Regions from separate parts of the Nonomuraea sp. NPDC050786 genome, predicted to be linked through region 1. Evidence: riboswitches for the same ligand, from Rfam matches in the RefSeq annotation. Region 1 holds a riboswitch; the other holds the start of a gene.
What was found. Region 1 has a riboswitch for glycine ahead of gcvP (aminomethyl-transferring glycine dehydrogenase). Riboswitches for the same ligand answer to the same signal wherever they lie in the genome.
Positions count from the first base shown of each region.

Region 2: it holds a riboswitch for glycine, as region 1 does, so the genes downstream of both, gcvT (glycine cleavage system aminomethyltransferase GcvT) here and gcvP (aminomethyl-transferring glycine dehydrogenase) in region 1, are expected to answer to the same signal.

Region 1 is NZ_JBFAHJ010000038.1:87,481-103,075, forward strand. Features, by position in the region: gene AB0H84_RS45445 (alpha/beta hydrolase) at 1-728, shown strand, start outside; gene AB0H84_RS45450 (enoyl-CoA hydratase/isomerase family protein) at 744-1,523, shown strand; gene AB0H84_RS45455 (methyltransferase domain-containing protein) at 1,687-2,277, opposite strand; gene AB0H84_RS45460 (histidine kinase) at 2,407-3,999, shown strand; gene AB0H84_RS45465 (response regulator transcription factor) at 3,996-4,676, shown strand; gene AB0H84_RS45470 (hypothetical protein) at 4,876-5,286, shown strand; gene AB0H84_RS45475 (phosphoribosylanthranilate isomerase) at 5,297-5,893, shown strand; gene AB0H84_RS45480 (GNAT family N-acetyltransferase) at 5,943-6,821, shown strand; gene AB0H84_RS45485 (CDP-alcohol phosphatidyltransferase family protein) at 7,364-7,945, shown strand; gene AB0H84_RS45490 (mannose-1-phosphate guanyltransferase) at 7,950-10,454, shown strand; gene AB0H84_RS45495 (FHA domain-containing protein) at 10,785-11,297, shown strand; gene AB0H84_RS45500 (MerR family transcriptional regulator) at 11,365-12,018, shown strand; gene AB0H84_RS45505 (bifunctional nuclease family protein) at 12,152-12,622, shown strand; gene AB0H84_RS45510 (MerR family transcriptional regulator) at 12,770-13,390, shown strand; glycine riboswitch at 13,523-13,621, shown strand; gene gcvP (aminomethyl-transferring glycine dehydrogenase) at 13,788-15,595, shown strand, end outside.
Region 2 is NZ_JBFAHJ010000042.1:54,207-69,801, forward strand. Features, by position in the region: gene AB0H84_RS47560 (FtsX-like permease family protein) at 1-2,214, opposite strand, end outside; gene AB0H84_RS47565 (ABC transporter ATP-binding protein) at 2,216-2,962, opposite strand; gene AB0H84_RS47570 (response regulator transcription factor) at 3,043-3,693, opposite strand; gene AB0H84_RS47575 (histidine kinase) at 3,707-4,876, opposite strand; gene AB0H84_RS47580 (hypothetical protein) at 5,213-5,704, opposite strand; gene AB0H84_RS47585 (DUF6286 domain-containing protein) at 5,705-6,307, opposite strand; gene AB0H84_RS47590 (amino acid deaminase/aldolase) at 6,445-7,638, shown strand; gene AB0H84_RS47595 (DUF3618 domain-containing protein) at 7,656-7,985, opposite strand; gene bcp (thioredoxin-dependent thiol peroxidase) at 8,138-8,611, shown strand; tRNA gene AB0H84_RS47605 (tRNA-Leu) at 8,732-8,814, shown strand; gene AB0H84_RS47610 (HNH endonuclease signature motif containing protein) at 8,816-9,280, opposite strand; gene AB0H84_RS47615 (hypothetical protein) at 10,015-10,266, opposite strand; gene AB0H84_RS47620 (L-serine ammonia-lyase) at 10,342-11,718, opposite strand; gene gcvH (glycine cleavage system protein GcvH) at 11,776-12,165, opposite strand; gene gcvT (glycine cleavage system aminomethyltransferase GcvT) at 12,162-13,247, opposite strand; glycine riboswitch at 13,282-13,381, opposite strand; glycine riboswitch at 13,396-13,493, opposite strand; gene AB0H84_RS47635 (gamma-glutamyl-gamma-aminobutyrate hydrolase family protein) at 13,586-14,278, opposite strand; gene AB0H84_RS47640 (3-oxoacyl-ACP reductase) at 14,304-15,083, opposite strand; gene AB0H84_RS47645 (aldehyde dehydrogenase family protein) at 15,074-15,595, opposite strand, start outside.

The sequences.
Region 1 (15,595 bases):
GGATCTACCGCGCGGACCCGGGGGACGGGCTGCTGCCGGTCGTGGTCTACTTCCACGGCGGCGGCTGGGTCTTCGGCAGCGTCAAGCGCAACGACGCCGCCGGGCGTGACCTGGCCATCCGCACCGGCGCCGTGGTGGTCTCCGTCGACTACCGCCTGGCGCCGGAGCACCCGTTCCCGGCCGCCGCAGAGGACGCCTGGACGGTGGTGCGCGACATCTTCGCCCGCCCCGCCTTCTACCAGAGCAACGGCAGCGTGGCCGTCATCGGCGACAGCGCGGGCGGCAACCTCGCGGCCGTCGCCGCCTGGCAGGCCCGCGACGCCGGGCTGACCCTCACCCACCAGGCGCTCGTCTATCCCATCCTCGACGTGGGCATGGACACGCCGAGCTACCGCGAGTTCGCCAGGGGGTTCGGGCTGGACGCCGAGGAGATGGCGTGGTTCGCCCGGCAGTACGCGCCGGGCGCCGCCCCGGAGGACCCGCGGCTGTCGCCGCTGCGCCTGCCCGACGTCACCGGCCTCGCGCCCGCGACCGTCGTGACCGCCGAGTGCGACGTGCTCAGGGACGAGGGGGAGCGGTACGCGCGCCGCCTGGCGGACGCGGGCGTGCCGGCCGAGCTGCGCAGGTTCGACGGCGCGGTGCACGGCTTCTTCGTCCTGCCGGGCCTGTTCGACCAGGCGCTCGAGGCCCGCGAATACGTCGCCGAGCGGCTGCGGGAGTCGTTCTGACGCTGGGGGGTCCTTTTGACGTACACCAAGCTCAAGATCGACACCCCGGCCGACGGCGTGCTGCGGGTCACGATCAGCGAGCCGTCCAGGCTCAACGCCGTCGACGCGACCGCCCACCGCGAGCTGGGCGAGATCTGGCGCGACGCCGACCGGGACGACGGCGTCAGGGCCGTGGTCGTCAGGGGAGAGGGCCAGGCGTTCTCGGCCGGCGGCGACCTGTCCATGATCGAGGAGATGACCCGCGACCACGCGACCAGGCTGCGCGTGTTCGCCGAGGCCCGCGACATCGTCTACAACGTGCTCAACTGCTCCAAACCGATCGTCTCGGCCATCCAGGGCCCGGCGGTCGGGGCCGGCCTGGCCGTGGCGCTGCTGGCCGACATCTCCGTCGCGGGCCGCACCGCGCGGATCATCGACGGGCACACCAGGCTCGGCGTCGCCGCGGGCGACCACGCGGCGATCGTGTGGCCGCTGCTGTGCGGTTTGGCCAAGGCGAAATACCACCTGCTGCTCTGCGAGCCCGTCACGGGCGAGCAGGCCGAGCGGATGGGCCTGGTCAGCCTCTGCGTGGACGACGACCAGGTGCACGACAAGGCCATGGAGATCGCGGTCAGGCTCGCCTCTGGCGCCCAGGAGGCGATCAGACTGACCAAATACTCGCTCAACAACTGGCTGCGCCTGGCCGGACCGGCCTTCGACGCCTCCCTGGCCATGGAGTTCCTCGGATTCACCGGACCGGACGTGGCCGAGGCCGTGCGCGCGGTGCGCGAGAAGCGGCCCCCGTCGTTCGGGTAAGTCGCGGGTGTGCTTCCCCGGGCATGGGGTAGCGGGGGGAGGACGGGGCGGCCTGTGGTCGCGCGGATGTCGAGGGCCTGTTCACCGAGGCCGAGAACGTTGCTCCGGGGACGAGGCAGAGGCTCACCCCGGCCTGCGCGCACCATGGCCGCCTCCCCTCACTTTAAGGCCGCGGCCTGCGCGCATGGAAGACGAAGGCCGGAGGAGCGTTGCGCCACACCGTACGTCCCGGCACGACCTCCTCGAACCGCTCGGCCAGCAGCGCGCGGAAACGCCGGGCCGAGCTCAGCGGGATGGCGTGAATGTAGGAGAACGTCGTGAACGCCGCCCCCGGGCTCATCGCCGACGTCACCGCGTCCAGCAGCGAGTGCTGCAACCTCTGCGGGAACGCCGCCCACGGCAGCCCGCTCACCACCACGTCCGCGTGCGGCAGCCCGCGCTCGCCGAGCAGCTCGCCCAGCCGGGCCGCGTCGGCGTGCACCACGTCCACGGCCGGGAAGCGGGCCGCCAGCAGCCGCGCCATCGGCTCGTTGACCTCCACGGCCAGGTGGTGGCCGCGCCCGCCCAGCCGCTGCTGGATCTCCGCCGTGAACGGGCCGGTGCCGGGACCGAGCTCCACCACCGTGGGCTCGCCGCGCTCGGGGATGGGCGCGCAGACGGCCGACGCGAGCCGCCGGGAGCTGGGCGCGACCGCACCGATCGTGGCGGGGGTGCGCAGGAACTGGCCGAGGAAAAGTGCGGTGTCGTTGGGCATGCCCGAAAGTTAGAGCCGGTACCGGCCCTGGGCGCTCCCTCGTCGGGGCGGACCTCCGGCCAGATGGAGGAGGCGGGGTCCTCCGCGCGGAGGATCAGCTCGCCAGGCTGTACGGATAGCGTGAGGGGCATGCGTTGGCGTGGTTTGCCGCTGGATGTCCTGCTTGCGGCCTCGGGCGTGGGCCTGGATCTGTTGACGACGGCACATGCCGGCGACACCGAATACCTGCCCGCCGAGATGAACATCCCGATGGCGCTCCTGGTGGGCCTGCCCATGGGGTTCGTCCGGCGCTGGCCGGTGCCGGTCACCCTCTACCTGGCCGGGTTCCTGATCCTGACCGACCAGCTCGGCTCGTTCACCGCCAACACGGCACAGATGCTCGTCTGCGTGGCGCTCGGAGCGGCGGCGTACCGATCCGGGTGGCGGGCCGTCGCGGTCGCGGTCGCCGCCACGATCGCGGCGACAGCGGTCAACCTGGCCGATCCCGGCATCGCGTTCACCACGAACTCCTGGATGTACTCGGTCTTCCTGCCCGTCCTCCCCGTCCTGCTCGGGGCCTACCTGCGCAGCTCCGCGGGGCGGCTGGAGGAGCGGGACGTCACGCCGGACGCCCTGCTGGCGGCCGGCGGGGTGGCGATCACCGTGCTCAGCACCTGGACCAGCTGGGACTCGGGCAGCCAGCCCGTCTGGATGGTCGGGCTGCTCGCCGTGGTCGGCGGCCTGTCACTGGGCGTCGCCAGGCGGCTGCCCGGGCTGGTGTTCCTGGCGCAGGGCGTCCTCCTCGTCGTCACCGACACCTACCTGAACGACGCCGTCACCACCTGCGTGATCCTCACGCTGATCGCGATCGGCGTGTTCGCGATGCGCGTCAGCTCCTGGGCCTGGATGGTGGTCGCGTACTTCGCGGGCTGCATGCTGACCGCGATCGCCATCGTCGGCCCGGCCACCGAGATCACCGGGCTCCGCGTCGGGACCCTCATGACGCTGGTGGCCACGCCCATCGCGATCGGCCGCTACCTTGGGATGCGGCGGGCCGCCGCCGCCGCGGAGCGGCTGCGCGCCGAGGAGTCCGCCCGGGCGGCCGTCGCCCAGGTGCGTGCCGACCAGCTCGCCGAGCGCGAGCGCATCGCCCGCGACGTGCACGACATCGTGGCCCACCACGTGGGGGCGATGGTGCTGCGGGCCTCCGCCGCCCGCTTCACCGCGCCCGACGGTCCCGTCGCCGACGCCCTCACCGACATCCGCGAGACGGGCCACCAGGTGCTGCAGGACCTGCGCGACCTGCTCGACCTGCTGCGCGACCCCGAACGCCAGCCCCACCTGCTGGCCAACCCCTCCGACGTGGTCCGCGAATCCGCCGAACGCATGGCCGCCGCCGGACTCGTCGTCGACCTCGAGCTCGACCCCGCCACCGACCAGGCTCCGCTCATCGCCCGGGCCTCCGCCGCCCGCATCGTCCAGGAAGGACTTACCAACGTGCTCAAACACGCCGGCCCCGGCACCCGGGTCCGCGTCACCGTCGCCCCGTCGGAGCAAGGGCTGTCGGTGCAGATCCGCAACGGCCGCCCGCCCAGCGCCGTCGAACGCCTGCCCTCGTCCGGGCGCGGCCTGGCCGGCATGCGCGAACGCGTCCGTACCCTCGGCGGCACGCTCAGCGCCGGGCCGGACGGCGAGGGCGGCTGGCTGCTGGCCGCCAGCCTGCCGTCGAGGAGCGCCGCGTGATCCGGGTGCTGGTGGCCGACGATCAGGCGCTCGTACGCGCAGGCGTGCGGATGCTGCTGCAGGCCGCGGGTGACATGGAGGTCGTGGGCGAGGCCGAGGACGGCGCCGAGGCGGTGCGCCTGGCCGAGCGCCACGTGCCCGACGTGATCCTCATGGACCTGCGCATGCCCAGGGTGGACGGGCTGGAGGCGATCAAGCGCGTGCTCGCCGCCCGGCCGGGCACCCGGATCGTGGTGCTGACCACGTTCGCCGAGGACGCCGACGTCTACGCCGCGCTGCGGGCCGGCGCGGTCGGCTTCCTGGTCAAGGACGACGAGCCCGAACGCATGGTGGACGCCGTCCGCCGGGCGGCCACGGGAGAGCAGCTCCTGGCGCCGTCCGTGCTGCGGCGGGTCGTGGAGCGGTTCCTGTCGGCCGAGGAGCAGGCCGCGGCGCCCCCGCCCGCCGGGCTGACCGAACGCGAGCTCGAGGTGCTCGCCCTCGTCGGCACCGGGCTGTCCAACGCGGAGATCGCGGACGAGCTGCACGTGGGGGTGACGACGGTCAAGACCCACATCGCGGCCGCCATGGACAAGCTGGGGCTGCGCAACCGCATCCAGGCCGCGGTCGTGGCCCACCGTACGGGGCTGGTCGACGCCTCCTTCCGCCCGGTACGCCGTCCGCGCCCGCCCTCCTGAGCGGTGCCCGCGTCCGCTCTCCTGGACGGTGCCCGCGTCCGCTCTCCTGGACGGTGCCCGCGTCCGCTCTCCTGGACGGTGCCCGGGTCCGCCCGGCGGCGGACCCGGGTCATCCCGCAGGCTGACGACCACCCGCGATCTCCACCCCGAACATGGGTCCTTCAACTCGCTCCCTCTCCAGGAAGGACCTCTGATCACCATGCGGGAAACCATGGTCCAGCCCCCCAAGACGGCCGGCCGGACCTCCCCGGGACTGCTCTACGGCCTGCGCGTCGCCGCCACCGCCCAGGCCGCCGCGCTGCTCGTCGCCGCCTCGTTCGCCGGCCAGGCCGTGGAGTCCGACTCCATGATCGAGACGCACGTCATGGCCGGCATGGTCGTCCACCTCGTGGCTCTCGTCCAGATCGTCCTGGCCGTCCTCGTCTGGCGCCCCGGCCGCGGGGCGGGCTGGCCCGCGCTGGCCAGCGTCGCGCTGTTCGTCGTGGGGCTCGCCCAGCACTTCACCTGGCTCTGGCTCGGGGCGCACCTGCCCAACGGGGTGCTGCTGTTCGGGCTGATCGTCGCCGTACTCGTCTGGGCATGGTCACCGGCAGCCTCCCGCCGCCGCTAGGGTCAGGGGTGTGGTGTATGTGAAGATCTGCGGGTTGAGCGAGCCCGAGCACGTGGCCACCGCCGTCGAGGCGGGCGCGGACGCGATCGGGTTCGTCATGACCCGGAGCCCCCGCAGGATCACTCCCGAGCGAGCGGCGGAGCTGGCCGCGGCGGTGCCCGCCCACGTGCTGAGCGTCGGGGTGTTCCGCGGTGAGGACCCGGAGACGGTGCGGGCGGCGGCGCTGGCGTCCGGGGTGCGGGCCATCCAGCTCCACGGCAGGCACCCGCACGGCGACTTCACCGCACTCAAGGACCTCGGCCTCCGGCTGATCAGGGCCGTCGACGCGGAGGCCGACCTGCGGTGCGGGGCCTACGACGAGGACCTGCTCCTCGTGGACGCGCCGCACGCCGGCTCCGGCCTGCCGTGGGACTGGGCGGCCGTCCGCGGCCGCCCCTCCGGCCAGTGGCTGCTGGCCGGAGGTCTCACGCCCGCGAACGTGACGGAGGCGATCGCGGCCGCCGGCCCGTGGGGGGTCGACGTGTCCAGCGGCGTCGAGACCTCGCCCGGGGTGAAGGACTCGGCCCTCATCCGTGACTTCCTGCGGGCCGTCCGCGATGCCGGCTGATCTTCCGCTGCACGGGTCGGCCTCGGCACGGGGGGACCACGTTCGCGCGGTGAACTTCCAGCACGCCTTCGCCCGCCGCAAGGCGCCCAGGGTGGTGACGGTGCCGGGCGGGTTCGCGGTGCTGGACGACCGTTTTCCCGGCTCGTACGACGACAACAAGCTGATCGTCGGCCCCGGCTTCCCTGAGTCGTCTGGCGGTGCGCTCGCTCCGTCCGGCAGTGGTGTGCTGGGGGTGCCCGGCGGTGCTGCACGGGAGTCGTCCGGCAGAGCCGCTGCGCTGAGCGCGCCCGATTCCGCGCCGGAGGCGCCGGGTGCTGCGCTGGAGGCGGCCTCGAGGCTGCTGCGGGCGGCGGACGAGGTGCTCGAGGAGCGGGATCACCGGCTGGTGTGCGTGGACGACGACCGGCTCGGGACCGCTCTCGCGCCGGCGTTCGCCGCTGCGGGCTACGAGCAGGAGACCAACCTGATCATGGCCTTCCGCGGTGAGCTGCCACCCGGTTTGCCCGGCTTGCCCGCGGCTGAGCGGCTCTCGCTGGCGGAGCTGCTGCCCATGGTGCGGCGTGACTGGCGGATGATGCTGCCCCAGGCACTGGAGGAGGCGGTCGACCGGCTCGCCCGGCGGGTGGAGGTCCGGCTGCGCGGCGCCGACGCAGTGAGCTTCTGGGGGGTACGCGCTCCGGACGGCGAGATCGCCGCCAGGGCCGACCTGTACGTGCACGGTGCCGTCGCCCAGATCGAGAGCGTCTTCACGGGCGAGCGGCATCGGGGCAAGGGCTATGCGCGCGCCTTGATGACGGCACTGCTCGCCCAGGCGGCGGAGGCCGAGCTGATCTTCCTGGTGGCCGACGCCTCCGACTGGCCGAAGGACTTCTACGCCAAGCTGGGTTTCGTGGAACTGGGCCGCACCCACGCCTTCCTCCGCACCTGACCACCACCCGCCCGCCCGGCCGGACTCGACTGCGCTCGCCACGTGATTCCTACGCGCCCCGGTCGGCTTCGGCGGCGTTCGCCACGTGATTCCTACGCGCCCCGGTCGGCTTCGGCGGCGTTCGCCACGTGATTCCTACGCGCCCGGTTGGCTTCGGTGGGGCGCGGGCCCCTCGTGGTGCGCCCATCGGCCGCTATGCGCCGCGTGGATGGGCGCGCCGCCGTGCACGTTGCGCCGGTCCGCGCCGTCGGGCGTCTCGCCGACCCGGCGCCCGGAGGGCCGCCACCTTCGGCACAGGGCCCCACCTTCGGCACAGGGCCCCACCTTCGGCACAGGGCCCCACCTTCGGCACGGGGCCCCACCTTCGGCACAGGGGTGGTCGCCTTCGGCACAGGGATGGTCATCTGAGGGAAGGGCGGTCACGCTGGGGGAGGGGCAGCTGACCTTCGGCGAGGGGGCCGCATGCCGCGCCGGGGTGGGCGTGAACAGGTGGGCCTATGCGGGGCCGCTGTGTCGGAGTTCCACGCAGTAGGGTCTGCTCCGTGAGCGAAACTTCCGCCGAGGACCGAATCTGGACGGTTCCCAACGTCCTGAGCTTCCTGCGCCTCCTGGGCGTCCCCGTGTTCCTCTGGCTGGTTCTCGGACCCAAGGCCGACGGGTGGGCCATCGGGATTCTCGCGGTGGCCGGGTTCACCGACTGGCTCGACGGGAAGATCGCTCGGGCGTTCAACCAGACCAGCAGGCTCGGCCGGATCATAGACCCCGCGGCCGACAAGCTCTACGTCTTCGCCACCATCGTCGGCCTGCTGCTGCGTGAGGTCATCCCGTGGTGGCTGGTGCTGATCATCCTGGGGCGCGAGCTCTTCGTCGGAAGTTTCATCCCCGTACTTCGCAAACATGGCTACAAGGCACTTCAGGTGCATTTCCTCGGCAAGGCCGCCATGTTCAACCTCATGTACGCCTTCCCCCTGCTCTTCCTTGCCTCCCACACGGGGTGGTATGCCGATATAGCCCGAATTGTCGGGTGGGCGTTCGCGCTATGGGGAACGGGCCTGTACTGGTGGTCGGGCGTGCTGTATGTGGTACAGGTGCTCCAACTCGTAACCTCGGCCAAAAAGGAGTGATCGGGTGAAGGCGGTCGTCATGGCAGGGGGAGAGGGCACGCGGCTGCGTCCCATGACCGCCAACCAGCCCAAACCACTGCTTCCTGTGGTCAACCGCCCGATCATGGAGCACGTGCTGCGCCTGCTCAAGCGGCACGGCGTCACCGAGACGGTGGTCACGCTCCAGTTCCTGGCCGCCCTGGTGCGCAACTACTTCGGCGACGGCGACGAGCTGGGCATGAGCCTCGAGTACGCGACGGAGGACGTGCCCCTCGGCACGGCGGGCAGCGTCAAGAACGCCGCCGACCGCCTCCGCGACGACCGCTTCCTGGTCATCTCCGGCGACGCCCTGACTGATATCGATTTATCGGACATGATCCGATTTCATCGTGAAAATTCGGCGCTTGTCACAATCGGCCTGAAGCGCGTCCCGAACCCCCTCGAGTTCGGGATCATCATCGTGGACGACGAGGGGCGCGTTCAGCGCTTCCTCGAGAAGCCCACCTGGGGCCAGGTCTTCTCCGACACCGTCAACACCGGCATCTACGTCATGGAGCCCGAGGTGCTCGACGCGGTGGCCCCCGGCGAGCCCGTCGACTGGTCCTCCGACGTCTTTCCCGCCCTCCTCGACCGCGGCGCCGCCATCTACGGCTACGTGGCCGACGGCTACTGGGAGGACGTCGGCACCCACGACAGCTATCTCAAGGCCCAGGCCGACGCCCTGTCGGGCAAGGTCGACCTGGACATCGGCGGCTTCGAGCTCTCACCGGGCGTCTGGGTCGCCGACTCGGCCTCCGTGGACCCCGACGCCGTGCTCAAGGGCCCGCTGCTCGTCGGCGACTACGCCAAGGTCGAGGCCGGCGCCGAACTGCGCGAATACACCGTGCTCGGCAACAACGCCGTCGTCCGCGAGGGCGCCATCGTGCACCGCGCGGTCGTCCACGACAACGTCTACCTCGGCCCCGGCGCCCACCTGCGCGGCTGCGTCATCGGCAAGAGCACCGACATCATGGCCGGCGCCCGCATCGAGGAGAACGCCGTCATCGGCGACGAGTGCGTCATCGAGGCCGAGGCGTACGTCTCCAGCGGCGTCAAGGTCTACCCGTTCAAGACCATCGAGGCCGGCGCGGTCGTCAACACCAGCGTCATCTGGGAGTCGCGCGGCCAGCGCAACCTGTTCGGCCCCAGGGGCGTCAGCGGCCTGGTCAACGTCGAGATCACCGCCGAGCTCTGCGTCCGCCTGGCCAGCGCGTACGCCACCACCCTGAAGAAGGGCGAGTACGTCGTCACCTCCCGCGACTGCTCCCTGGCCGCCAGGGCGCTGAAGCGGGCGGTCATCGGCGCGCTCACCGCGGGCGCGATCAACGTACTGGACCTCGAGGCCGCCCCGCTGCCCGTCGCCCGCTTCCACACGGCGCGGGAGTCGGCCGCGGGGGGCATCGCGCTGCGCACCACGCCGGGCGACCCGCAGAGCGTGGACATCGTGATCATGGACGGCCGCGGCGCCGACCTGCCCCCGGCCGCCCAGCGCAAGCTGGAGCGGGTCGTCTCCCGTCAGGAGTACCGCCGCGCCTTCCCCGGCGAGATCGCCTCGCTCACCTACCCGGCCAGGGCCGTCGAGGACTACACCCACGAGCTGCTGCGCCACGTCGACGTGGGCGACGTCAGGGACATGAAGGTCGTCGTGGACTGCGCCGGCGGCACGTCCTCGCTGGTGCTGCCCACGCTGCTCGGCCGGGTCGGCGTCGAGGTGCTCACCGTCAACGCCCGCCTCGACGACGTCTCGCCCACCGAGACGCTCGCCGAGCGCCGCCGCGACCTGCAGCGCCTGTCGGAACTGGTCAGCTCGTCGCGGGCGGCGTTCGGGGTCCGGTTCGACCCGGTCGGGGAGCGCATCGCGCTGGTGGACGAGATGGGGCACCTCATCAACGAGGAACGCGCCCTGCTCGTCGTGCTCGACCTCGTCGCCGCCGAGCGCAGGGGCGGCCAGGTGGCGCTGCCGGTCACCACGACCAGGGTCGCCGAGCAGGTCTGCCGCTTCCACGGCGTGGAGGTGCAGTGGACCTCCACCGCGCTCGACGCCCTCACCTCGGCCGCCGCCGGCCCCGACATGATCTTCGCCGCCGACGGGCGCGGCGGCTTCGTCGTGCCGGAGTTCAGCCCGGCCATCGACGGGCTGGCCGCGTTCATGCGCATGCTCGGCCTGGTGGCGCGGACCCGCCTGTCGCTCAGCCAGATCGACGCCCGGATCCCCGAGGTGAAGATGCTCAAGCGCACCGTGCCCACCCCGTGGGCGGCCAAGGGCGCCGTCATGCGCTCGGTCATCGAGGCGGCCGAGGCCGAGCAGGACGGCGGCCGCATCGACACCACCGACGGCGTCCGCCTGGCCCACCCGGACGGGAGCTGGGTGCTGGTGCTGCCGGCCGCCGCCGAGCCCGTCACCGACCTGTGGGCCGAGGCGAACGACATGGACAGCGCCCAGGCGCTCCTGGAGCGGTGGGCCCGCATCGTCGAGCAGGCCGCCGGTTGAGCGGTGCCGTGGACCAGCGCTCACGGAGGGTGACGGAGGTGGTGAGATGCCGGGTGCGGTCGCCCGTTGCGCACAGTCGGTCCCCGAATACGCCTTTCGATGTGCGCACAGAGTGCCGCAAGATCGTAATGTAGAAACGCGCGGCGGCATGGACCACGGGGCGGGGGCGGCGGTAACTTTGTCTGCGTCCAAACCAACAGTCCAGTGCCCCGCCTTGACCTTTGCCGCTGATCAGCGTATGTTGCGGCATTCGCAAACTTGAAAAAGCGAAGCGAGGCGCGCCCATGAGCACCGTCGCCGCGTCTTCGCGGTAGGAGGCCGAGCCGATCGATGCCGAGCGTCTACTGCACGCAGTGCGGGCACGCCAACCCCGAGGATGCCCGTTTCTGTTCCCGTTGTGGGTCACCGCTGACCAGACCCGAGGTCTCCGGGGACACCACATCGACGATCTCCATCGCGGGAATCGAGGCGTACGAGGCTGAGACAGGCGACATGCTCCTGGCTGAGCGGGCGCTCGTCGAACAGCTGCCGCCCGGCACGGCGTTGCTCACGGTGACCAGGGGCCCCAACCAGGGGAGCCGTTTCCGGCTCGACAAGGACCTCACCACGACCGGGCGTCATCCGGAGAGCGACATCTTCCTCGACGACATCACGGTCTCCCGCCGCCACGTCGAGTTCTACCGGCACCGCGGCGGCCAGTTCTCCGTGCGTGACGTGGGCAGCCTCAACGGCACCTACGTCAACAGGGAGCGCATCGAGGAGGTCCCCCTGCACTCCGGAGACGAGGTGCAGATCGGCAAGTTCCGCCTCCTCTTCCTGATGAGGACCACCGCCGGCACATGAGCGAGCGAAGCGAGCGACCGACAAGCACAGCCTCATGTGAGCTCATGGGGCCGCCGAGGGAGGCCGCATGAGCGCGCAGGCGGCCCGCTCGCACATGAGCATCGGGGAGGTGCTCGCGCTGCTGCAGGGCGAGTTCCCCGATGTGACGATCTCCAAGATCCGGTTCTTGGAGGGTGAGGGGCTGATCGAGCCCGAGCGCAGCCCGTCCGGCTACCGCAAGTTCACCCACCTGCACGTGGAGCAGCTCCGCTTCATCCTCACCGAGCAGCGCGACCACTACCTGCCGCTGCGGGTGATCAAGGACAGGATGGCGGAGAGCTTCGGCCGCCCGCGCGCCGTGCAGGAGAAGCAGGAGGTCCGGCTCAGCCGGGCCGAGCTGCTCGAGGCCGCCGGGATCGACGAGGAGGCGCTCACCGAGCTGGAGGACTACGGGCTGCTCGCCCCGGTGGCCAGGCGCTACGACGAGGAGGCGCTCAACGTGGCCCGCACCGTCGGCTCCCTGGCCCGTTTCGGCCTGCACGCCCGCCACCTGCGCGCCGTCAAGGCGGCGGCCGAGCGCGAGTGCGGCCTGGTCGAGCAGAGCGTCGCCCCCATACTCAAGCGGCGGGCACCCGGCGCCATCGGGGAGGCCGACGAGGTCGCGAGGGAGCTTTCCACCCTTCTGCTCGATTTGCACGCATCCCTTGTGCGGTCGGGGATCCGGTCGGTCCTGGGGCGCTGAGGGGGCCTCGGGCTGGGAGGTGGAGGCGCACTTCAGGCCCGCCGGGTGTTACGTTGAATTGCAGTAGCCAGTCAGCAGAAGCGACGAGCCAAATAGCTGTGCCGGGTGACCGGTCAGGAATACGGAGCAGCCCGTGTTGCAGATGGAGGTCGTGGGCGTTCGAGTAGAAATGCCCACAAATCAGCCGATCGTCTTGCTCAAGGAGGCACACGGGGAGCGGTTCCTTCCTATATGGATTGGCATGACCGAGGCGACAGCCATCGCCCTGGCCCAAGCGGAGGAGCCCCCGCCGCGGCCGCTCACCCACGACCTCTTCCGAGACGTGCTGAGCGCTCTGGGTGTAGGCCTGCGAGCGGTCAACATCGTCGCCTTGCGCGACGGCATCTTCTTCGCCGACCTGGTGTTCTCCAACGGCGTGGAGGTGAGCGCGCGCCCGTCCGACTCGATCGCGCTCGCCCTGCGCACCGGGGCGCGCATCTTCGCGAGCGAGGAGGTCGTCCAGGAGGCCGGTGTCATCATCCCGGACGACCAGGAAGACGAGGTGGAGAAGTTCAGGGAGTTCCTTGACACGATCACGCCCGAAGACTTCGGCAGGGCGGGGTAGGTATTTCGGTGCATTTACGCTTCACGACGCGCCGAGCCGGATCGTTGACTGAGCATGGTCACGGTCCTACGGTGCAAGTGAAACCCGTGGTCGCCCTTTACGAACCCCCAGATCAGACCACGGGATGAGAGAAAGCCGGAGGTCCGCGTGGCGGTCAGCAGCGGCGAGGGAAAGACGGCCGGCCAGGAAGATCCGGTGCGGCGCGAGAGCGCGCGGCAGCGTGCCGGGGAGCAGGGTCTGCTCTTCGACGAGCAGCCCACGGCGCTGCCGGCGGACATCGGATATCGCGGGCCGACGGCCTGCGCGGCGGCCGGCATCACCTACAGGCAGCTCGACTACTGGGCGCGCACGGGCCTCGTGGAGCCCACGATAAGAGCCGCGCAGGGCTCCGGCTCCCAGCGGCTCTACAGCTTCCGCGACATCCTGGTGCTCAAAGTCGTCAAGCGGCTCCTCGACACCGGGGTGTCGCTCCAGCAGATCCGTACGGCCGTGCAGCACCTGCGTGACCGCGGGGTGGCCGACCTCGCGCAGATCACGCTGATGAGCGACGGCGTCAGCGTCTACGAGTGCACCTCGGCCGACGAGGTGATCGACCTGCTCCAGGGCGGCCAGGGCGTGTTCGGCATCGCGCTCGGCCGGGTCTGGCGCGAGGTCGAGGGCTCCCTCGCGGAGCTGCCGGGGGAACGAGCGGCGGTCGAGGACACCGTCCCGGCCGACCACCCCGCTGACGAACTGGCCCGCCGCCGCCGCGCCCGGCGCATGAGCTGACCGCGCGCCCCGTTGCCTGACCGGCCCGCCGCCGCTTGTGGCGGGCCCGGGAAATAGGCCGGAAAGTTCACATTGCCCCGTGTCGTGGAAATTCTCCCGTAACGGATAGGGTTGTAACCTAAGCAAGGCTGACGACCCCGTGCGGGAGAGTCCCTGGGCCCACGGGTCCCCGGGCGCCGAAGGAGCAACCCTCCCCGGAATCTCTCAGGCACCCCGTACCGCTCGGGCGAGGCAACTCTGGAAAGCAGGCGCACCCGCCAGGCGCGTCTCACCGACGGTGCAAGCCCCTTACCGGGGTGAAGCTCTCAGGTCGCGGTCCCGCCGCGCTGACAGAGGGGGAGATCCGGCACTCGCCCGCGCCCTGGCGCCGGTCTCCAAGCCTCGGGAGGCACTTTCCATGACCGACCTGTCAGCTCCGCCGTTCTCGTCCAGGCACATCGGCCCGTCGGAGGCCGAGCAGCAGCGCATGCTCGAGGCCGTGGGCTTCGAGTCCGTGGCTGACCTGGTGGCGGTGGCCGTCCCCGAGGCCATCAGGGCCAAGGACCGGCTCAAGCTGCCCGCCGCCGTCGGGGAGGCCGAGGCCATCGCCGAACTGCGCGCCCTGGCCGGGCGCAACCGCGTGCTCACCTCGATGATCGGCCTGGGCTACCACGACACGATCACGCCCGCGGTCATCCGCCGCAACCTGCTGGAGAACCCGGGCTGGTACACCGCCTACACCCCGTACCAGCCGGAGATCTCGCAGGGCCGCCTCGAGGCGCTGCTGAACTTCCAGACCGTCGTCACCGACCTGACCGGCCTGCCCGTCGCGGGCGCCTCCCTCCTCGACGAGGCCACGGCCGCCGCCGAGGCGATGACGCTGGCCCGCCGCGCGGGCAGGTCCAAGAGCAACGTGTTCGTGGTCGACGCCGACGCGCTGCCGCAGACCAAGGCCGTGCTCGCCACCCGCGCCGAGCCCCTCGGCATCGAGCTGGTGGAGCACTCCCTCGACGGCGAGCTGCCCGAATGCTTCGGCCTGCTGGTGCAGTACCCGGGCGCGTCCGGCCGGCTGCGCGACTTCCGCGCCGTGGCCGCCGCCGCGCACGAGGCGGGCGCGCTCGTCGTGGCCGCCGCCGACCTGCTGGCCCTGACGCTCGTGGCCGCCCCCGGCGAGCTCGGCGCCGACATCGCGATCGGGTCCTCTCAGCGGTTCGGCGTGCCGTTCGGGTTCGGCGGGCCGCACGCCGCGTACATGTCCGTACGCGAGGGCCTGCAGCGCCAGCTCCCCGGGCGGCTCGTCGGCGTGTCGGTGGACGCCGACGGCGACCCCGCGTACCGGCTGGCCCTGCAGACCCGCGAGCAGCACATCCGCCGCGAGAAGGCCACCAGCAACATCTGCACCGCGCAGGTCCTGCTCGCCGTCATCGCCGGCATGTACGCCGTCTACCACGGCCCCGAGGGGCTGCGCCGGATCGCCCACCGGGTCCACCGGCACGCCGTGGCCCTCGCCGACGGGCTGCGCGAGGCGGGGCTGGAGGTCGTGCACGGGGAGTTCTTCGACACCGTGCTGGTTCGCGTTCCCGGTGGGGCCGCCGCCGTGGTCGCCGCCGCCGCCGAGCGGGGCGTCAACCTCTGGCAGGCCGGCGAGGACCTCGTCTCCATCTCCTGCGACGAGAAGACCGGGGCCGCCGAGCTGGCCAAGGTGTGGGCCGCGTTCGGGATCGACCGCGCCGCCGCGGATCTCGACTCCGACGCGCTGCCCGCCTCGCTGCTGCGCGAGTCGGCGTACCTGACCCACCCGGTCTTCCACAGCCACCGCTCCGAGACCGCGATGCTGCGCTACCTGCGCAAGCTGGAGGACAAGGACATCGCGCTCGACCGCTCGATGATCCCGCTCGGCTCCTGCACGATGAAGCTGAACGCGACCACCGAGATGGAGCCGATCACCTGGCCCGAGTTCGCCGGGATCCACCCGTACGCGCCTGACGACCAGGTCGCGGGCTACCAGGAGCTGATCGGGACGCTGGAGGAGTGGCTGGCCGAGGTGACCGGCTACGACCGCGTCTCCATCCAGCCGAACGCGGGCTCGCAGGGCGAGTTCGCCGGGCTGCTGGCCATCCGCGCCTACCACCGCGCGGGCGGCCAGGACGGTCGCGACGTCTGCCTCATCCCGTCCTCCGCCCACGGCACCAACGCGGCCAGCGCCGTCATGGCGGGCATGCGGGT
Region 2 (15,595 bases), on a different contig from region 1:
CCCCAGGGCCCGCAGCAGCGCCGACTCGCGGGTCCGTTCGTGGACCGACAGGGAGAGCGTGTTCGCGATGCCGAGCAGCGAGATCAGGATCGCCAGCCCCAGCAGCCCAGTGATGATCATGAGTAGCATGTCCAGCGTCTCGTCGAACTGGCCGCGTACCTCCGTCGAACTCGTCACCCGCACGGTCGGATAGGCCGCGACGGCGGCGTCCACCACCTTGCGGGCCCGCTCGGGCGGCACGCCGTCCCTGATGTTGATCAGGACGCGGGAGTCCGGCACGGCCCCGAAGTAGGTGTCGAACGCGGCCTCCGCGACCGTGACCGGCGGCAGCGACGACTGGTCCCCGTCGAGCAGCGCGACCACCTTCAGCGAGACGGTCCCGGCCTCGGGCGTCTTGAGCGATATCGACTCGCCGAGCCGCATGCCGAGGTCGTCGTCCACCGCCGCCTGCCCGGCGCCGAAGCCGTTCATGGAGCCCGCGGCGACGTACGGGGTGATCGGGCCGTTGAACGTGCCGACCTCGAGCCGCCTGCCCGCGACCATCGCCTTTGTCTTGCGGATCTGCGCCACGGACGCCAGCTCGGGCCGGCCGCGCAGCTGCGACGCCACGGACCTGGGGACGACCGGTTCGCCTTCCTGACTCGCCAGCAGGTAGTCGATCGGGAACTGGTCGTCGAGCTTGGCCGTCATCGTCAGCCTGGTGGACGCGGTGACCACGGAGATCAGCGTCATGAGCGTCACGCCGATGGTCAGCGCGATCGTGGTGGTCGCGGCCCGCCTCGGGTTGCGGCCGGAATTCTGCACCGCCAGCCGCCCCGGCACCCCGAACAGCCTGCCCGGGATCCAGCCGACCAGCGCGCTCAGCGGCCTGACCAGCACCGGACCCAGGATCAGCACCCCCAGGAACGTCAGCGCGCCCCCGGCCATCACGACGAAGAGCGAGACCTGCTGGCCCGGCTGGAGCACGAACACGCCCGCCGACGTCGTGCCGAGGCCCGCCACCAGGAAGAGCGCGGCGAAGAGCGCGCGCCGCCGGCCCGACCGGAACGTCTGCTCCTCGACCTGGGAGCGCAGCGCGGCGATCGGCGCGACCCCGGTGGCCGACCTGGCGGGGAGCAGCGCCGCGCCCACCGTGACGAGCACGCCGACGGCCAGGCCGACCGCGATCGTGACGGGCGTGAGCGTGACGGCCGCGTCCGTGGGCATCGGGGCGTCGAGCGCGCTCAGGACGGTCAGCGTGAGCGAGGCCAGGCCGTACCCGCTGACCAGGCCGAGCGCGGAGGCGAGCGCGCCGACCACGGCGGACTCCAGCAGGATCGAGCCGAACACCTGCCCGCGCGTGGCGCCGATGCACCGCAGCAGCGCCATCTCCCTGGTGCGCTGGGCGACGAGGATGTTGAAGGTGTTGTAGATGACCAGCGCGGCCACCATCATCGCCACCGCACCGAACATCAGCAGGCCCAGCGTGAACATGCGGGTCTCCACGCCGGCCGCTCTGGCCAGGTCGTCGGCCAGTTCGGCGCCGGTCCTGACCACGTACGCGCCGCCGACGGCCGCCGCGACGGCCTGCTTCAGGCCGGGAGCCGTGCCGGCGACGTCGATCTCGCGGTAGCCCTTCGCGCCGGTCATCCGCTGCGCGGTGGCAGCGGTGAAGCCGACCGCCCCGGTGTAGGAGAGCTCCTGGTCCACGCCCGGGTCGAGCAGGCCGACGAGCTTGAACCGGTGCTGTCGCTGCCTGTCGTCGAGCACGGTGATCGTGTCGCCGAGCTGGAAGCCCTGCGCCTTGGCGGTGTTCTTGTCGAGCACGGCGGCCTGGTCGTCGGTCCCTGGACCGGTGCCCGAGACGATGTCGGTGCGGTCGAGCGGGCCGCGGACGATGGACAGGGCGGTGGTCGGGGCGTTCCCGGCGGTCTTGCCGTCCTTGCCGAGCACGGGCGTGGCGGCGCGGATCAGGCCCTGCGCCTCCGTCACGCCGTCCAGCGCGCGTATCCGCTCCAGGACCCGTTCGGGCAGTACGGCGTCGGGGCCCTTGGGCAGCACCGCCACGTCCACCTTGGCCGCGTCGGCCGTGACGCGCTGCGCGAACCCGGCCTGCACGGTGTCGTTCAGCACGAACGTGCCCGCGATGAACCCCACACCGAGAGTGATCGCCAGCGAGGTGAGCAGCAGCCGGAGCTTGTGCGCGCGCAGCCCGGCCAGTGCCGTCTTCAGCACCTCACCCCTCCAGCTTCACGAGCGTGTCCAGCACCGACTGCGGCGTCGGCGCGGTGATCTCGGTGACCAGCTCGCCGTCGCGCAGGAAGACCACGCGGTCGGCGTACGAGGCGGCCACCGGATCGTGCGTGACCATGACGATGGTCTGGCCCAGCTCGCGCACGGAGGTGCGCAGGAAGGACAGGACCTCCGCGCCGCTGCGGGAGTCGAGGTTGCCCGTCGGCTCGTCGGCGAAGATCACCTGGGGCTTGCTGATCAGCGCCCTGGCCACGGCCACGCGCTGCTGCTGGCCGCCTGACAGCTCGGTCGGCTTGTGCGAGAGCCGGTCCTTCAGGCCCACGGTCTCGATGACCCGGTCGAACAGCGGCTGGTCCGCCTGGCGGGCGGCGATGTCGAGGGGCAGGCGGATGTTCTGCTCGGCGGTGAGGGTGGGCAGCAGGTTGAACGCCTGGAAGACGAATCCGATCCGCTCGCGCCGCAGCAGCGTGAGCTGCCGGTCGCTCAGCCCGGTGAGCTCCACGTCGCCGATGTGCACGGTGCCCGACGTGGCGGTGTCCAGCCCGGCCAGGCAGTGCATCAGCGTGGACTTGCCCGAGCCCGACGGGCCCATGATGGCGGTGAACGCGCCCGTGGCGAAGGACACGTCCACCGCGCGGAGGGCGTGCACCCGGGCGTCGCCCTGGCCGTACACCTTGGTGAGATCTCTGGCCACCACCGCGGGCGGGGCTTGGGTGAGCGTCACATTCATGCGCATCACGCTAGAAGTGGAAAGTTCAGGATTTATGGGCCCTACGGATGGACTTTGTGTAGGCCTCTGGATGACCCCGGTCAGACTTTCGGTCGATGCGACGGCACGATCAGCCCGGCCTCGTACGCGTACACCACCACCTGGGCCCGGTCCCGCAGCCCCAGCTTGGCCAGCACCCGCCCCAAATGCGTCTTCACCGTCGCCTCCGCCACCTCCAGGCCGCTCGCGATCTCGGCGTTGGACAGGCCGCGGGCCACCATGAGCAGCACCTCCCGCTCGCGCGGCGTCAGGTCGGCCCCCGGCACCGGCCCGTCCGTCGGGAGCTGCGCGGCGAACCTGTCCAGCATCCGCCGCAAGGTGCTCGGCGACACCACGGCGTCGCCCGCGTGCACGACCCTGATCGCGCTGACCAGGTCGGCCGGTGGCACGTCCTTCAGCAGGAACCCGGCCGCACCCGCCTTGACCGCGGCGAACGCGTACTCGTCGAGGTCGAAGGTGGTCAGGATCAGCACCTTCGGGCCGTTGACGCGCCTGGTGGCCTCGACGCCGTCCATGTTCGGCATGCGCACGTCCATGAGCACGACGTCCACCTCGGTGGTCTCGAGCTTCTCCAGCGCCGAGAGCCCGTCCCCGGCCTCCGCCACCACCTCGATGTCCGGCTGGGCCGCCAGCACCATCCTGAACCCGGCCCGCAGCAACTCCTGGTCGTCGACGAGCATCACACGAATCACCCTGCCGCCTCCTCTACGCCGCGTTGACCATGGGCAGCCGGGCCAGCACCTCGAAGCCGCCGCTCGGGCGGGGACCCGTCGAGATGGCGCCGCCGTACATGCCGACCCGCTCGCGCATGCCGATCAGTCCGTGGCCGTCGGGGCTCCTGGGCGCCGCCGCGCCCCTGCCGTCGTCGGTCACGCGCACGACCAGCTCGGGGCCGCCGTAGTCGATCTCCACGACCGCCCGCACGCCGGGGCCGCCGTGTTTGAGCGCGTTCGTGAGCGCCTCCTGGACGATGCGGTAGACCGCGAGCTGCTGGCCCTCGGGCAGCTCGCGTGGCACCCCGGAGACCTCCAGCCGGGCGGGCACGGCCGAGCCGCGTACCAGCTCGTCGAGCTGTCCGAGGCCGGGCTGCGGGGTGTAGTCGATGATCGCCGCCTCGTCCTCGCGCAGGACGCCGACCAGCCTGCGCATCTCGGCGAGGGCCGCGCGGCCCGTCTTGGAGATCGCCTTGACGGCCAGGCGGGCCTGCTCGGGGTCGCTGTCGAGGGCGTAGCCGGCGCCGTCGGCCTGCACCACCATCACGCTGACATTGTGGGCCACGACGTCGTGCAGCTCCCTGGCGATCCTGGCGCGCTCGGCCGCCGCGGCCATCCTGGCCTGCTGGTCGCGCTCGCGTTCGGCCCGTTCGGCGCGCTCCTCCAGCCCTTCGAGGTAGCGCCTGCGCGTGTTGGCGTACAGGCCGGTCAGCCAGATCGTCACCACGAAGATCGAGCCGCTGGAGAACATGCCGAACGTCGGAGTGTCCCAGTTGACCAGCGCCAGGAACACCCCCAGCTCCGCCACCAGGCACGCGGCCAGCGCCCAGCGGAACGAGCACCGGTAGGCCACGGCCCAGAGCGCGACGAGCACCGCGAGGTTGGCGGGCAGCGGATCGACGTGCGCCACCCACTGGCCGAAGCTGACCAGCGAGACGACGGCGAACGAGGCGATCGCGCGGTCGCGCCACATCAGCGGCAGCAGCAGCGCCGCCGACAGGGCCAGATATCCGGCCACGTCGAGGTGCGTGCTGCTCGTCGGCGCCTCCATGCTCGCGTACGGGATCGCCAGGATCGCGCACAGCGTGGCGAGCGGCATCACCCGGAGGGCTGCCGCCGGCTTCTCATGGCGCCTCGACCACGCCCGTACCCTGCCGAACACACCCTCACGATATGTACCTCCACCTGACCCTTGTTCCGCCTGGAGGTGGAAGTGCGACTACGACCCAGGTCTTACATGACGCGGGGCAGGCCCGGGTCTTACGCCGGTCTTACGGTGCTTTGGGCACCATGATTCCTGGGAGCGCCCCTCTTGCGGGCGAGTAAAGGGAGATCGTGATGGCGGATCATGATCGCGAAGCCGGGTCGCGCGGTGAAGAGGAAGCACCGCGCGACCCTGCCCCCGCTGAGGAGCCTGAGGTCTCCGCCAGAAGCAGGCCCAGCTCATCGGCGCCGGCCTGACCCCTTGCCGACCAGGATCGGCTAGGCAGTCGCAGAGCTAGCGGCGGACGTGCAGGCGGACGACCGTGCCCGCGTCGTCGTTGCGGACCTCGCGGCGGATCCTGCCGACGATCTCCTGATCCAGCTTGCCCACCACCGCGCCCACATCCGCCGACGACGGACAGGTGAGGCCGATACGCAGGCCGTCCTCGCCGACACGCACGTGCGCCCTACCCAGTCCTTCCACGTTCTTCAGCCCGACGAACAGCATGGCGGTGCCCGTGCCGTTCGGCACGCGCCGCCGACCCCAGCCGAGGCTGAGCAGCAGCCAGCGGAGCGAGACCAGGGCCAGCAGCATCAGGCTCAGGGCCAGCGACCACAGGGTCCAGGGCTCGTCGAGCACCTTGCGGGCCTGGACGGGGAGGATCTTCGCGGTGGGCGGCAGGTCGAAGAAGCTGTCGTGGCCGCGCAGCCAGGCGTAGACGCCCAGGCTCAGCAGCGTCCCGCCCACGACGGCCAGGCCTGTGCGATTGCCCGTGTACTGCCGCATCTACCGTCCCTTCCTGCGTAGCCGGACCACGACCTCGCCCGTGCCCAGCGTCCCCACGCCCGCCAGCCGGTCGCCCACCGCGGTGCCGATCTGCCTGAGCATGGCGCCCGAGCTCTCCGACTCCGTCACGATGGTGACCTCGATGGTGCGGCGGCGCAGCCGTACCCGGGCCTTCTTCACCCCCGCCACCTGCTGGGCGGCCGCGCGTAGCGTGCGGCGCAGGCCCGAGCGGGTGATGCCGATGACGATCAGCGGGTCCGACGTCTCCACCGGCACCAGCCCGGAGCGGCCCGGTACGAGCGCCAGCAGCAGCATCAGCATGCCCGCCCCCACCGTGACCAGGGCGGCGGTGGACAGCTCCGGCCAGGCGGTCTTGCCTGCGAGGTCCACGAGCTCGTCCACGGGTACCCAGCCGAGCGGGTGACCGAGCAGCCCCGACACCACCTCGGCCGCCGTCGCCCCCAACCCGGCGGCCAGCGCGAGCGCGACGAAGGCTCCAGGGAGGGTACGTGCCGGCCTGAGCGCCCTTCTCGCCCTGCGCAGCCCGGTCTGCCGCGTCGTGACGGCGGCGGCGCCGGGCGCTGTCTGCTGAAGCGTGGTCATCACAACGACAGACGTACATGGGTGCCGCGGGGCCGGAACCGCGCCCTCGCCGTCCGTTTGCCCGAACATTACGGGGACAGACGGCAATGTGAACGGCACTCATATTCACTTGCCGGATATGCCGTTAGGCTGCTCATATGGACGACCGCCAGCGCTACGACCGCGCCACAGCGGTCCTCGAACCACCGCTCGCGATCCTCGATCTTGGGGCGATGCGGGCCAACGCGGCGGACCTGGTGCGGCGGGCCGCGGGCAAGCCGATCCGGGTGGCGAGCAAGTCCGTGCGCAGCCGTCCCGTGCTCGAACGCATCCTGGCCATGGACGGCTTCCAGGGCATCATGGCCTTCACGCTCCCCGAGGCCCTGTGGCTCGCCTCCCAGGGCTTCACCGACCTCCTGGTGGCGTACCCGACGGCCGACCGGCACGCGCTGGCCGAGCTGGCCGGGAACGCCGACGCGGCCGGGCACGTCACCGTGACCATCGACTCGCTCGCCCACCTGGACTTCATCGAGGGGGCCGTGGCGAGGGTGCGCTCACGGGCCGAGATCCGGATATGTATCGATATCGACGCGGGATATGTCGCCTTCGGTGGGAAATTTCGGGCGGGGGCTCTCCGTTCGCCCATCCGCGAGCCGGAGGAGGCCGCCGACCTGGCCGCCGCCGTCGCCAAGCGCCCCGGGTTCAGGCTGGTGGGGCTCATGGCGTACGAGGCACAGATCGCCGGAGTCGGCGACGCCCCGCCCGCGAACGCCGCCTACACCCGCGCCATCCGCATCATGCAGGCCCGCTCCGCCAGGGACCTCATCTTCAGGCGCGGCCGCATCGTGAACGCCGTCCGCCAGGTCGCCGACCTGGAGTTCGTCAACGGCGGCGGCACCGGCTCGGTCGAGCGCACGGTGCGCGAGAAGGCGATCACGGAGGTGGCGGCCGGATCGGGCTTCTTCCATCCGAGGCTGTTCGACTTCTACCGCCGCTTCACCGGGCGCCCGGCCGCGCTGTTCGCCCTGCCGGTGGTCCGCCGCCCGGCCCCGGACACGGTGACCGTGCTCGGCGGCGGCTACCTGGCCTCCGGCGCTCCGGGGCCGAGCCGCCTGCCCCAGCCGTACCTGCCGGCCGGGCTCCGCTACGCGCCCGACGAGGGGGCGGGCGAGGTGCAGACCCCGCTGCTCGGCCAGGCGGCCGAGGACTTGCGGATCGGGGACAGGGTGTGGTTCAGGCACGCCAAGGCGGGCGAGATGTGCGAGCGTTTCGACACGCTCCACCTCATCGACGGCGAGACCCTGGTGGAGTCGGTCCCCACGTACCGGGGCGAGGGCCGGACCTTCCTCTGAACACCCGGCCCCCGGGCTCAGCGGCGCTTGCGGCGGCGCCAGAGCACGATGGCCGCCCCCACGACCAGCACGGCCCCGACCCCGATCAGCACCGGTGACAGGTCGGGCCGCTCCTCCTCCCACACCTGGTCGGTGTCGTCGCCGTACGCGGCCGGCCGCGGCGTCACACCCAGCGCGTCGCCCACGGAGACCACGAAGTTCGTGGCCCGGGTCTTGACGTCGGCCACCGTGCGCTCGGCGACCCGCTTGGGGCTCACCCGGTCGGCAATGGCGTCAACCGTATGCGCCAACTCCGCGCGCGTCCGCGCGATCCGCCGCTCCAGCTCGTCGGGATCGGTGTCAGCCATCTCTCTCCTCTCGACCGTACGCGGGGCCGCGCCCGCTCCGCGTGCCGTGCGAGCTCCGTCCGTTCTGGTCGTGATCAGTCTGTCAGGTCGGCACGCCGTACGGCACGGCGGCCAGGCCGGTAAGTTGGCGGGAAGGAACTCAGGAGGGCACATTGACCGAAACCAAGCTCGCGCCCGGCGACGCCGCGCCCGAGTTCACGCTACCCGCCGCCGACGGCACCACTGTCTCCCTTGACGCCTACCGCGGCAAGCGGGTGATCCTCTATTTCTACCCCGCCGCGATGACGCCCGGCTGCACCAAGCAGGCCTGCGACTTCCGCGACAGCCTCGACCAGCTCGCCGCCGAGGGTTTCGTGGTCCTCGGCGTGTCGAAGGACAAGCCGGCGAAGCTGGTCAAGTTCGCCGAGCGCGACGCCCTGACCTTCCCGCTGCTGTCCGATCCCGAGCTGGCCGTGCACCAGGCGTACGGGGCCTACGGCACGAAGAAGCTCTACGGCAAGGAGGTCGTGGGGGTCATCCGCTCGACGTTCGTCATCGACGCGGACGGGAAGGTGGAGCAGGCGCTCTACAACGTGAAGGCCACGGGGCACGTGGCGGGGTTGAAGAAGAAGCTCGGCCTGAGCTGATCCCCTGCTGACGGGCCCTCCGCAGAGGGCCCGTGCAGTAAAGGCGACCGCCCGCGGCACAGACGCCCCTCATCCTCATTCGGGGCGCTAAACTGTGTCAGGATCGCTTCAGCGGTCCTTGCGGGCGTGGCGAAATGGCATACGCGGCAGGTTTAGGTCTTGTTGGTGGAGACACCGTGGGGGTTCGAGTCCCCCCGCCCGCACTTATGCACTGGATCGGCCCCTGTTTCGTCCGGCGAACGTCGCTGTTTGCGAGTGGCAGTTCGGGCACAGCAGTCTGAGGTTCTCTCGCCGGTTGTCGAGCGGATTGCCGTTGATGTGATCCACCTCCAGTGTCAACGGCTTCTCTTGCCAGGTTTCTCCGATCCCGCAGTTGGCGCAACGCCCAGGCACACCGATTTCACCCAGAGCATGTCGCAGCACTGCGCCTGGAGTGCGGCTCGCCTGGAGAGGGCGCTGCACGAGAACAGTGGTTGGATCTCTGTGTGGCTTGCTCATTATCGAGCTGGTGATCTCGCGTTCGAAGTGGGTGGTGTCGATGTCGTAGCGTGCGATGCAGCGAAGGAGACGCCGCCGATTCGTTTCGCTGACAGGCAGGCCCAGACGGCGCATCATCGAGGCAACCGATCGAGACTCTTTCGCCGCAGATCTGACCTCGTTCTCGTCCAAGCGAAGACGCTGGAAGCCGGTGGGCTCAGCGATGCCGAAAGACCGGAGCTGGTAGCGGACCTTTGCCGGGACCGCGCTCGAACTGCTCGAGTGGCGGACTCGACCGATGCCCGGGGACGTGCGAAAAGTGCGAAATATCAATGCCAAACGTCTTGATCCGGCGGCTGATAGGTGAATGTGCGCCACCGCTGCGTGGAAGGCCGAGACGGTCGAGAACCTCGTAGACACTTGTCGACGCCGCTGTGGCGGCTGACAATATCTCGAGGGTGTATTTGCTTCGCGATGTGCGGCGGAAATGACTGGTGTCGATGCCCAGCGCGGCTATTTTGCGGCCCAGACTTGCCCGCCGACCACCGGAGTTCTTCAGCCCTAGCAAGGCTAGGACCTCAGTCATTGATCGTGCCTGACGCACGAATCGGGCCAGCTCTTCGGGGGTGGGATCGGAATTTGGCATGTAGATAGCCTAGGGCCGTCGACCGACGTTTTCCGAAAATCGATGCTGCCGTTCTAGTCGGTCTGCTATTTGTCTAAATGGCCGTAATTCGGCACTTCAGCGCGTTGGCCGCGACGCCACCGGGTGACGTCTCCTTGTACGTGTCCAGTATGTCCCGGCCCGTGTCCCGCATCGTCTCGATGGTCTTATCCATTCAGATGGTCCGCACAGTTGAGAGCCTCCTATGTGGGCAATCAGAGGTTGGGGCGGACTACTTGGATAGTGATCACCATCGACGCCTTCATGCAATGTGCTCGTGTACCAGGTGGTGAAGTCGTCGCTGACGAGATTCAGCTGCAACGATGCCCCGCTCGGAGTCCAGCTCGTCGCGGGTGAACGTTCGCACGTTGCCCGGGTCGGCCGCGTTGTCCATGATGGCGCGCATGGCCTGCTGTCGCACTACTTCCCGACGCAGCCGCCGGACCTCGGCTTTCAGTGCCTCGTATTCGTCACGAGGGATGGTGACGACCTCGTTGTGGCGATGCGACGTCATGCTCTCACGTTATCTGCTTGCCATGACATCCTCAGAGATCCCGGTAAGATCCACGGTCCCCGCAGCCGCTGACCGTCAGCACTCGATCACGTTGACGGCGAGGCCGCCGCGCGATGTCTCCTTGTACTTGTCCAGCATGTCCCGGCCCGTGTCCCGCATCGTCTTGATGGCCTTGTCCAGGGCCACGAAGTGGCGGCCGTCGCCGCGCAGTGCGATCCGGGCGGCCGTGATGGCCTTGTTGGAGGCCACCGCGTTCCGCTCGATGCACGGGATCTGGACCAGGCCGCCGATCGGGTCGCAGGTCAGGCCCAGGTTGTGCTCGATGCCGATCTCGGCGGCGTTCTCCACCTGCTCGGGTGTGCCCCCGAGGACCTCCGTGAGGGCGGCAGAGGCCATCGAGCAGGCCGAGCCGACCTCGCCCTGGCAGCCCACCTCGGCGCCCGAGATCGAGGCGTTCTCCTTGAAGAGCACGCCGATCGCGCCCGCCGTCAGCAGGAAGCGCACGACGCCCTCCTCGTCCGCGCGCGGCACGAAGCGGGTGTAGTACGTCAGGACGGCCGGGATGATGCCGGCGGCGCCGTTGGTGGGGGCGGTGACGATGCGGCCGCCGGCGGCGTTCTCCTCGTTGACCGCCAGTGCGAAGAGCGTCACCCAGTCCATGGCCTGCAGTGGGTCCTTCTCGGCCGGCTCGGACTGCAGGCGGCGGTGGAGCTGGTTGGCGCGGCGCTTGACCTTGAGGCCGCCGGGCAGGACGCCCTCCTTGGAGATGCCGCGCTGCACGCACTCCGACATGACCTGCCAGAGCCGCAGCAGGCCCGCGCGGATCTCCTCCTCGGTGCGGCCGAACGCCTTCTCGTTCTCGAGCATGAGGGCCGAGATGGACAGGCCCGTGTTGGAGCAGTGCTTGAGCAGCTCCTCGCCGGTGGTGAAGGGGTAGGGCAGGACGGTGTCGTCCGGCTTGATGCGGTCGGCGCCGGTGGCCTTCTCGTCCACGACGAAGCCGCCGCCGACCGAGAAGTAGACCTTCTCCCTCAGCTTCTCGCCGTCGGCCTGGTATGCGGTGAAGCGCATGCCGTTCGGGTGTTCGGGGAGCGAGATCTTGCGTTCGAAGACGAGGTGCTCACCCACGACGAAGGGGATCTCGTGCGTCCCGTACAGCTTGACCGTGCCCGACTCGCGCATCGCGGCCAGCCGGCCGTCGATGGAGTCGACGTCCACCAGCTCGGGCTTCTCGCCGGAGAGGCCGAGCAGGACCGCCTTGTCGCTGCCGTGGCCCTTGCCGGTAAGGCCGAGCGAGCCGTACAGGATGGCCTCGACCCGCGCGACCTGCGGGAGCAGGCCGTCCTCGTGCAGCCCGCGGGCGAACTTGTGCGCGGCCGCCATCGGGCCTCCCGTGTGGGAGCTCGACGGGCCGATGCCGATCTTGAAGAGGTCGAAGACGCTGATCGCCATTGATGAGCGCTGCCTTTCATGCGGTGCCGGGGCCCGGAGCGGGCCCCGGCGAACAGGTCAGGACTCGCCTGAGGTGAGTGCTGTGTACTCCTCGGCGGTGAGCACGTCCTCGGGCTCGCCCTCGACGCGCACCCGGAACATCCAGCCATCGCCGTACGGGTCGCTGTTGACCAGGCTGGGGTCGTCCACGACGACCTGGTTCACCTCGACGATCTCACCGCCGACGGGGGTGTAGATCTCGTTCACCGACTTGGTGGACTCCACCTCGCCGACCGAGTCGCCCGCCTCGACGGTGGAGCCGACGTCGGGGAGCTGCACGAAGACGACGTCACCAAGCGAGTCGGCGGCGAAGGCCGTGATGCCGACGGTCACGGTGATGCCGTCGTCGAGGCCCGCCACCCACTCGTGCTCCTTGGTGTAGCTCAGGTCGTCAGGGATCTTGCTCACTTGTTCCTCCTGTAGAAGGGCAGCTCAACCAGGTCCATAGGTTCTTGGCTGCCCCGGATGTCCACGGCCAGGCCTGATTCGGCGCTCGCGTCCACGTAGGCCATCGCGATGGGCCTGCCCAGGGTCTGGGAGGGCGCACCGCTGGTGACCTCGCCGACGACGGCGCCGTCCTTGGTGACCGGGTAGCCGTGGCGCGGCACCCGGCGTCCCCGTGCGACCAGGCCGACGAGACGGCGCCGCGGCGTGTCGTCCTTGACCGCCTCGAGCGCCGACCTGCCGACGAAGTCGCCCGGCTTGTCGAATTTCACCACCTTGCCCAGCCCCGCGTCGAACGGGGTCAGTCCGACGCCGAGTTCGTTGCCGTACAGCGGCATGCCCGCCTCGAGCCTGAGCGTGTCGCGGGCGGACAGGCCGGCCGGCTTGAGCCCGTGGGGCTCGCCCGCCGCCATGAGCGCGTGCCAGAGCGGCACCGCGTCCTGGTTGGCGACGAACAGCTCGAACCCGTCCTCGCCGGTGTAGCCGGTGCGGGCGATGAGCGCCTGCCGCCCGTCGACCAGGCCGGGCAGGCCCGCGTAGTACTTGAGGCCGTCGAGGTCGGCGTCGGTGAGCGTGGCGAGGATCTCCTGGGCTCGGGGCCCCTGTACGGCGATCAGCGCGTACTGGTCCGAGCGGTCCTCGACCACCACGTCGTACGCCTTCGACCGCTCTTTCAGCTCATTTCCGACTTTTTCGTAGTTCGAGGCGTTTGCCACGACCATGAACTCCTCGTCGCCCAGCCGGTAGACGATGAGGTCGTCGAGCACCCCGCCGCGCTCGTTCACGATCATGGTGTACCTGGCCCGCCCGGGCGCCAGCGCCGACAGGTGACCGACCAGCGCGTAGTCGAGGGCCTCGCCTGCCTGCGGCCCGGTCAGGAAGATCTCGCCCATGTGCGAGAGGTCGAACAGCCCGGCCGCCTGCCGGACGGCGTTGTGCTCCGCGGACTCGCTCCCGTACCGGAGCGGCATGAGCCACCCGGCGAAGTCGGTGAGGGTGGCGCCGAGGCTCTCGTGAACGTCTCTTAGCGGTGTGGGTCGGGACATTTGTCGCACCTCTGGACAGGGTCGGATGCCAGCATCCTCCCCCTCTGTCATGGATGCCTGAGAGCTTCGCCCGAGTTTTGCCGGACTTTCACCTTCGGCGAGGCCGCGCAGGCCTGCTTTCCAGAGGTCACCTACGAGTAAGACTCACTCGTACCGCGCGGTCCTTTGCCTTGAGAGGTTTGCGGGGAGGGCTTGCTCCTTCAGGGACCCTGACCGGCTGTCAGGGTGCTCTCCCGCGCGGTTTTGCCGGTGATGTCCGTCAGCCTAGTGCGGTGATGGGGGTGTTGTCGCGTTCAGGTCACTCGCGAGCCTCTGTCCGGTTGCCAGGGGTCCTGCGGTCAGCAGGCCGCGACGAGGGCCTCGAAGAGCGCGCAGTCCTCGGCGGCCTCCGGGTGCCACTGCACGGCCACGGCGAAGGGCGCCGAGTCCAGCTCGACCGCCTCGATCGTGCCGTCGCCGGCCCTGGCGCTGACCGTGAGAGCGGGCGCGAGGCGGTCGATGGCCTGGTGGTGGTAGTGGGGGACCGTCACGGGCTCGGTGCCCAGCGCCTTGGCCACGCGGGTGCCGGGTACGGCGGTGACGGGCAGCGGGCCGAAGCGGCCGGGTGCGGGGGAGTGGTCCGTGTGCCCGACCACGTCGGGCAGGTGCTGGTGGAGGCTGCCGCCGAGGGCGACGTTGAGCACCTGGAGGCCGCGGCAGATGCCCAGGTACGGCAGGCCGGCGTCGAGGGCCGCGCTGATCACGGCAAACTCCGCCTCATCACGAAATTTACGGATATAGCCGGTGTGCTCCCCGGGCGGCTCGCCGTACCTCGCCGGGTCGATGTCCCCGCCACCGGCCAGGACGAGCCCGTCCAGGCGGCCCACGACCTGCGCGGGCGCGCCGGCCGGCGGCAGGACGACCGGCTGCCCGCCGGCGCGTACGACCTGCTCCACGTACATGTACGGCAGGAGCGCCACGGTCATGTCCGCCCAGACCGTGAAGTTGGCCGGCTCGACGTACGACGTGATGCCGATGACGGGACGCTGCACGCTGACCCCCACAGGACCCCCAGAGCTAGAGCGGCGTGACGTACGCGCCGGAGATGCCGCCGTCCACCAGGAACTCGCTGCCCGTGATGAACGAGGCGTCGTCGCTGGCCAGGAAGGCCACCGCCGCCGCGATCTCCGACGCCTCGGCGAAGCGCCCGATGGGGATGTGCACCAGCCGCCGCTGCGCCCGCTCCGGATCCTTGGCGAACAGCTCCTGCAGCAGCGGCGTGTTCACCGGCCCGGGGCAGAGCGCGTTCACCCTGATGCCCTCCCTGGCGAACTGCACGCCCAGCTCGCGCGTCATCGCGAGCACCCCGCCCTTGGAGGCCGTGTACGAGATCTGCGAGGTCGCCGAGCCCATGACCGCCACGAAGGACGCGGTGTTGATGATCGAGCCCTTGCCCTGCCGCCGCATGTACGGGATGACGTGCTTGCAGCAGAGGTAGACGCTGGTCAGGTTCACCTCCTGGACCCGGCGCCAGGCGTCGATGCCGGTCTCCAGGATGGAGTCGTCGTCGGGCGGCGAGATGCCCGCGTTGTTGAAGGCGATGTCCACGCTGCCGTAGGTGTCGAAGGCCGTACTGAACATCCGGACGACGTCGTCCTCGCTGGTCACGTCGGCCTTGACGAAGAGGCCGCCGACCTCGTTCGCCGCCTTGACGCCCGCCTCCTCGTCGATGTCCACGCAGACGACCTTGGCGCCCTCCTCGGCGAACCTGCGCGCGGTGGCCAGCCCGATGCCGCTGCCCGCGCCGGTGATGACGGCCACCCTGTCCTGCAACCGCTGCACTTGTTCTACTCCCATGAAATGAAGACGTTCTTGGTCTCGGTGAACGCCGCCAGGGCGTCGGGGCCGAGTTCCCTGCCGAGCCCGGACTGCTTGAAGCCGCCGAACGGCGTCCAGTAGCGGACCGACGAGTGCGAGTTGACCGACAGGTTGCCCGCCTCGACCGCCCTGGCCACGCGGAGCGCCCGTCCGACGTCCCGGGTCCAGATGGAGCCGCTCAGGCCGTAGGGGGTGTCGTTCGCGATCCGTACGGCCTCGGCCTCGTCCTCGAAGCGCACCACCGACACGACCGGCCCGAAGATCTCCTCGGTGAACGCCGGGTCCGTCACCTCGGGCGTCAGCACGGTCGGCGGGAACCAGTAGCCCTTGCCGTCGGGGCAGGAGCCCTGCAGGTAGGGGGTGCCGCGGACGAAGCCGCGCACGCGGTCGAGGTGTTCGGCGCTGATCAGCGGGCCCATCTCGGTGCTCTCGTCGAGCGGGTCGCCGACCTTGACGCCGCGTACGGCCGTCGCCAGGCGCTCCATGAACGC